Regions from separate parts of the Cryptosporangium arvum DSM 44712 genome, predicted to be linked through region 1. Evidence: riboswitches for the same ligand, from Rfam matches in the RefSeq annotation. Region 1 holds a riboswitch; the other holds the start of a gene.

Region 1 (3,318 bases):
CAGCGGTGAGGACCCCGTACCGGTGGCTCGGCGGCCTCCGGGGAATCGCGCAGCTCGCCGGGCTCGTCGTGGCGGCCGCGCTGGCCGGCCAGGCCACCGTGACCTACAGCGCGGCGAACGACGGGTGGCAGGGGTCGGTCCGGCAGGAGGTCGCCCGATCGTCGGCCATCCAGGAGCAGGTCCGCGCGGTCTACGGCGACGAGGCGCCCAAGGCGTTGCGCATCGTCGTGGACGAACGCCTCGCCACCGAGCTCGACCGGCTCAGCGCCGACAACCCGCTCGCCGCCACCCAGCGCGACACCGCCCGGGCCACCGCGGACAGCCTGCGCGCGGCGAACCGCAAGTACTTCCCGGCGACGCTCCCGGCCGATCGGCAGTACACCACCGACGACGGCGGCGCGGACGTCGTCGCCCGGCTGCGCGTCCTGCGCCGGTCCGAGCTCGACGAGCAGCGGGCCGCGGGAGAGCCGATTCCCGATCCGGCGTCCGCGCTCCGGGACGGTGACGCCGCGGGCGCCGACGGTCTCCGGTACGCGCTGGGCGCCGTGGGGGCGAGCCTCCTGGCCGCGCTGCTGGCCGCGGTCCACTACCGGGCCCGCCACCGGCGCCGCCAGCAGGAGGTCGCCGAACTCGTCGAACAGCCGCGTCAGTCGGCCGCGGGGCGGCACCGGCAGGTCACCGTGGTGATCCTGACGCTGTGGGCGGTGGGCGCCGTCCTCCCCCTGGCTCAACTCGTGTTCGGAGCCGAGGAGCAGCGTTCCCAGGCCACCGCCGCCCGGCTGGCCGCGGTGCTGACCACGGACATCGCGGCGAGCACCGCGCGCACCGAGTTCCTGACCCAGGGGCGGCAGGTCGCCCAGGAGGTGGGGGTGCGGGCCCGCGCCCGGGAACTGAGCGCGGAGTCCGCCACGCCGTCGGAGGCCGCCGACCGACGCGCGGTCGCGGCGGCCGAGGAGCGGGCGTCCGCGGCGCTCGACCGCATCGCCGCGTCGATGGCGCGTACGCCACGCGCGGACGATCAGCTGGACCAGCGGATGGCGACCGCGCTCACCAGCGACGAGGCGGACTGGACGACGCTCATCGACGCGCAGAACGACCAGGCCGACCGGGCCGGCGACTGGGGCGACCGGTCCAACCGGATGGTGTGGGGAATCGTGCTGATCACCGGCTTCGCGACGCTGTTCGGCGTCGCGGAGTGGCGCTACGAGAACGTCACCAGGGCGAGCACCGGGCGCTGAAAGGCCTGCGTGTTACGGTCGGGACGCCAGTCAACCCACGAGGTGGGTCAGGGAACCCGGTGCGAATCCGGGACTGACGCGCAGCGGTGAGGGGGACGGCCGCGGTACAGGCCACTGGGCTCCCTGCCTGGGAAGGCGCCGCGGCCGGTCGAACCCGAGTCCGAAGACCTGCTGGCGACCGGCGTCCACCAGGGCGGCGGATCGGCTACGGGCCTCGCGATCGGGTCCGCGATCTCTCGAGGTACCGCATGCGGTTACGTCATGGGCTCGTCGCGAGCCTGCTCCTCCTCACCGGCTGCGGCGGGGCCGCCGGGTCCACCGCCCCGGACTCCGGTTACCCGATCAGCGTGACGAACTGCGACCGCTCGGTGAGCGTCGGCAAACGCATCGAGAGAGCCGTGTCGATCAGCCAGCCGGCCAGCGAGCTGCTGCTCTCGCTCGGGCTCGAGGACCGGATGGCCGGGACCGCCTCGTGGAGCGACCCGGTGCTGCCCGCCCTGGCCACGGCCAACGCGAAGGTGCCGCGGATCGCCAAGGACTTCCCGTCGTTCGAGCGGCTGCTCGAAGACGAGCCGGACTTCGTCTACACCACGTTCGCCTACACGTACACGGCCGAGGGCGTCGCCGATCGCGCGAGGTTCGACCAGGTGAAGATCCCGACGTACCTCTCGTCGAGCGAGTGCACCGGGCAGGACGCCACCCAGACCCGCGCGCTGACGATCGACGACCTCTACCGGGAGATCACCGACCTGGCGACGCTGTTCGACGTGCCGGACCGCGGCACCGCGCTGGTGGACTCGCTGAAGAAGCGGATGGCGACCGCGGTGGACGCGCGTGACGTCAGCCTGGCGTGGTGGTACTCGAGCACGAAGGCGCCGTACATCGCCGGGTGCTGCGGCACTCCGGGCCTGGTCACCGCGGCCGTCGGAGCGAAGAACGCGTTCGCCGACGGGAAGCAGCTCTGGCCCGAGACCGGCTGGGAGAGCATCCTCGACCGCGATCCGGACGTGCTCGTGCTGGCCGACCTGACCCGCGGCGACGACGGCGACAGCGCCGCCGCGAAGATCGCGTTCCTGGAGTCCGACCCGGTCGCGCGCCGGCTCACCGCGGTGAAGAACAAGCGGTACGTCGTCCTGTCCGGCTCGGACATGGACCCGGGCGTGCGCACCGTGCAGGCCGTGGAGAAGGTGTCGGCGGGCCTGACGAAGCTGGGGTACGGGACCGAGTAGATGGCGCGGCTCGGGCTCGGCGCGCTTATCGGGGTGAGCGTCCTCGTGGTGTCGGTCGCGGTGGCGATCACGATCGGACCGGCGGACCTCTCGGTCCGTGACGTGTTCGCCGTGGTCACCGAGCATCTGGGCGGGCCGCCGTCCAGGCTCTCGACGATCCGGGACGCGATCGTCTGGGATCTGCGCCTGCCCCGGACGCTGCTCGCCGCGGTGTGCGGCGCCGGGCTCGCGCTCTGCGGCGCGGTGCTCCAGGCGCTGCTGCGCAACCCGCTCGCCGATCCGTACGTGCTCGGCATCTCGTCCGGGGCGTCGACCGGCGCGGTGCTCGTCCTCGTGCTGGGCGTCGGCGCCGGGAGCGTGGGCCTCGGCCTCGGGGCGTTCCTCGGCGCGGTGGTCGCGTTCGCGCTGGTGCTCGCGCTGGCCCGGATCGCCGGCGGCACGACCGACCGGCTGATCCTCGCCGGTGTCGCCGGCACCCAGCTGTTCGCGGCGGTCACGTCGTTCGTCGTGATCTCCTCGGCCGACGCCCGGCAGACCCGGGGCGTGCTGTTCTGGCTGCTCGGTTCGCTCAGTGGCGCCGGCTGGGGTGACGTGGTGCTGTGCGCGGCCGTGCTCGCGGTGGGGTTCGCGGTCTGCGCCGGCCTGGCCCTGTCGCTCGACGCGTTCGCGTTCGGCGCCGACGCCGCGGCCGCGCTCGGCGTCCCCGTCGTGGTGGTCAGAGCGGTTCTGCTGGGCGTGACCGCGCTGCTGACCGCGGTGCTGGTGAGCGCCGCCGGCGCGATCGGGTTCGTCGGGCTGGTGCTGCCGCACGCCGCCAGGGCCCTCGTCGGCCCGGCGCACCGGCGGTTGCT
Region 2 (3,318 bases), 2.2 Mb from region 1:
ACGTCCAGGCCGAGACGTTCCTGCCGCGCGACGACGTCGGCGATCTCGGCGCGCATCCGCTCCTCGTACCCGGCCGCGTCGAGCCGCCCGGCGCGGACCTCGGCGCGGGCGTGGCGCAGCGCGTCGGTCTGCGGGAACGACCCGATCGTGGTCGTGGCCAGCGGCGGCAGGTTCAGCCGCTGCTGCTGGGCGGCGGCCCGGTCGGCGTAGGCACCCCGGCGCGAGTGCTCCGGGCGCAGCGCGTCCAGGCGGGCGCGGACGGTCTGGTCCCGCCATGCCTCGGGTGCCTCGCCGGGAGAGGCGGGGAGGCCGCCGACGCCGTCGTCCAGGACCTTGCTGAGAGCGACGATCTCGTCGACCTTCTGCCGGGCGAACGCGAGACGCTCCACCAGCGCCGGGTCGAGGTCGGTCTCGGCGGCCAGGTCGACCGGCACGTGGAGCAGCGAGCACGAGGTGGAGACCGCGACGTCCTCGGCCAGGCCGCTCAGCGTGGCGTAGCGCGCGGCCGCCGCGCCGAGGTCGGCGCGCCAGACGTTGTGGCCGTCGACGAGCCCGGCGACGATCGTCGTGCCGCTGACCGTGCCGGTGCCGGCGAGCCGGTCCAGATCCCGGGCCCCGTTGACCAGGTCGAGGCCCAGCGCGTCGACCCGGGTCTCCAGCAGCGCCGGCAGGGCGTCGTCGAGCGCGCCGAAGTACGTGGCGACGAAGATCTTCGGCCGGTGCTCGAGCGCGACGAGCCGGGCGTAGGCGGCGCGGAGCGCGTCGATCTCCGCGGGGGTGCGGTCGGCGTCGTAGGCGGGCTCGTCGAGCTGTACCCACTCGGCGCCGGCGTCGGCCAGCGCGCCCAGGATCTGCGCATGGACCTCGACCAGGTCGTCGAGACGGTCGAACGGCCGGAAGCCCTCCGGCGCACCGTCGGCGGCCTTGGCCAGCAGGAGGAACGTCGCCGGGCCGATGAGCACCGGCCGGGTCCCGGGTGCTTCCGCCAGCTCGGCCAGGGCTTTCGCGGGGTCGGCCGCGAAGACGGTGTCCGGGCCGATCTCCGGCACGAGGTAGTGGTAGTTCGTGGCGAACCACTTGGTCAGCTCGAGCGCGGGCTCGGCGTCCACACCGCGGGCCATCGCGAAGTAGGTGTCCAGGTCGGACAGCCCGAGACGGCGGAACCGCTCCGGAACCGCTCCGACGGCGACCGCGGTGTCGAGCACGTGGTCGTAGTAGGAGAACGTGTTGGACGGGATCGCCTCCAGCCCCGCCTCGCGAAGGGTGCGCCACACGTCGGCGCGCAGCTCAGCCGCGAGGGCGTGCAGGTCGGCTTCGGTGATCCGGCCCGCCCAGTAGCCCTCGACCGCTTTCTTCAGCTCGCGGTGGGGGCCGATGCGGGGATAGCCGAGGACGGTGCTTCGTCCGAAATTACTCATGAGGTCCTTCCCTCGAAGATCCGATGGACCGAAGGAAGGCAGGGGAGGGCACAGCGCAGCCGCCGACCCCGCCCTGACCCTCCCTCGGGGTCGTCGGCGGCGCACACGGGTCGCGTGCGCGGTGCGGGCAGGTCTTCGGACTCGTGGGCTGTTTCCGACCGGCCGGAGCCGGACGGGCGTTCCTACTGGCCGTCGCTTCCCAGGCCGTGGCCGGCCCAGTGCTTGATTGACGGCGGTCGTTCCCACTCACCGCTGCGGGGCAGTCCCGGATTCCCACCGGGTTCCCTCTTACGACGCCCCGTCTGGCTGACGGGGCGAACCAGCACTGCGCTCCATCGTAGACGCCGCACGGGCCCGGAGACCGTCGCAGGGGCGTTGCTCACGGCCGGGCGCCGGGCACCGCCGGGGAAGCGATCGACTTCCGGGACCAACGACTCACGCGTCACGGCGGGCGATGGGCGCCTGTGGTCGCCGGCCGTGGCTCGCCTGGGCGGGTGGCGCTCACCGACGCGCCGATCGCGGTCGCGGTGTGCGGCGGAGTCGCTCAGCGGCTGGCGCGAGCCAGCGGGGTGCCGTCGAGGGCCTGGCGGAAGGCGACCAGCGAGTCGAAGACCTGGAGGACACCGGCCTCCTGCAGTTCCCCGACCGAGAAACCGCCGGTACGGACCCCGAGAGTGGGGATCTGGAGCTTGGCGGCCGCTTGCGCGTCGAAGATCGAGTCCCCGACCATGACCGCGCTGGCTCCCTCGACCTTGGCCAGGGCCGTCGCTATGAGGTCGGGCTCGGGCTTGCTCTTCGCCACGTCGTCGGAGGTGGTCCAGGCGTCGGCCAGGGACTTCCCGTCGATGAGGTCGAGAAACCGGTCGACGTGGTCGGTCCGGCCGGAGCTGGCCAGGACCAGTCGGAAGCCGCGTTCCTTGACCTCGGCCAGCAGATCGTGGGCACCCTCGAACGGCTGGATCTCGTCGATGAGCCGGTCGAACTCCTCCGCCCACGCTTTGCGCAGGTCGTCGCCGTGCGCTTCCTCGATGTCCCGGCCCCCGACCTCGGGCACGAACATGTCTCCGCCCATCCCGATCCCGCGGTGGATGCGCCACAGCGGATGGGTGATGCCGAAACGGCGGAAGGCACGGAACCACGCCAGAGCGTGCTGGTAGTTGGTGTCCACCAGGGTTCCGTCGACGTCGAAGATCGCGGTGTCGGCCATACAGTGTCTCTACCCGGTCCGACGGTCGTCACGCGTCCCACCAGCAGCATCGCACCCGCGAATCCGGCGACGGGCCGGATGTCGGCCAACGACTACGAGCGACTGGAGCAGGGGCACTCGCGGTCCGTGCGGTGGGCCCGTCCGACGACGAGACCACCCATCTCTGCTGCTGGCCGGCACCTGGACGCACTCGGCTGGATGGGCGTGGGGTTCCCGCTGCCGTCCGAGCTCACCGGCTGGGACCGCCGGACCCGCTCCGGCCCGGAACTGCCTGCCTACGTCCGCTGAGCCGTCAACTCAGATCCACCCCGCGTCCTTGGCGATACGGATGGCGTCGATGCGATTGCGCGCGTTGAGCTTCATGACGACCTTCGTGAGGTAGTTCCGCACGGTGCCGAGGGACACGTGAATCGTCGCGGCGATCTCCTGCGGCTCCGCTCCACCGGCGGCCAGACGCAGAACCTGGATCTCCCGGGCGGAGAGGGGATTTTCCCCGATGTCCCAGGCGGTGAGGGCCAGTTGGGGGTCGACGACCCGCCGGCCGGAGGCGACCTCACGAACCGCCTGGACCAGGCGCTCGTACGGGGAGTCCTTGAGCAGGAAACCCGACACGGACAGGGACAGTGCCCGGCGCAGCGTTCCGGGGCGGTCCAGGCCGGTGAGGATCAACGTTCGGCAACTGGGCAGTCGCGC

The links. A riboswitch is a leader RNA that binds a small molecule or an ion and turns the genes downstream of it on or off. The one in region 1 is predicted to bind cobalamin.
Region 2: it holds a riboswitch for cobalamin, as region 1 does, so the genes downstream of both, metE (5-methyltetrahydropteroyltriglutamate--homocysteine S-methyltransferase) here and CRYAR_RS07995 (ABC transporter substrate-binding protein) in region 1, are expected to answer to the same signal.

Annotation. Positions count from the first base shown of each region.
Region 1 is NZ_KK073874.1:1,726,353-1,729,670, reverse strand. Features, by position in the region: gene CRYAR_RS08005 (hypothetical protein) at 1-9, shown strand, start outside; gene CRYAR_RS08000 (hypothetical protein) at 6-1,238, shown strand; cobalamin riboswitch at 1,249-1,428, shown strand; gene CRYAR_RS07995 (ABC transporter substrate-binding protein) at 1,487-2,467, shown strand; gene CRYAR_RS07990 (FecCD family ABC transporter permease) at 2,468-3,318, shown strand, end outside.
Region 2 is NZ_KK073874.1:3,955,913-3,959,230, forward strand. Features, by position in the region: gene metE (5-methyltetrahydropteroyltriglutamate--homocysteine S-methyltransferase) at 1-1,418, opposite strand, end outside; cobalamin riboswitch at 1,528-1,757, opposite strand; gene CRYAR_RS17645 (HAD family hydrolase) at 1,963-2,625, opposite strand; gene CRYAR_RS47360 (hypothetical protein) at 2,704-2,913, shown strand; gene CRYAR_RS17650 (response regulator transcription factor) at 2,923-3,318, opposite strand, start outside.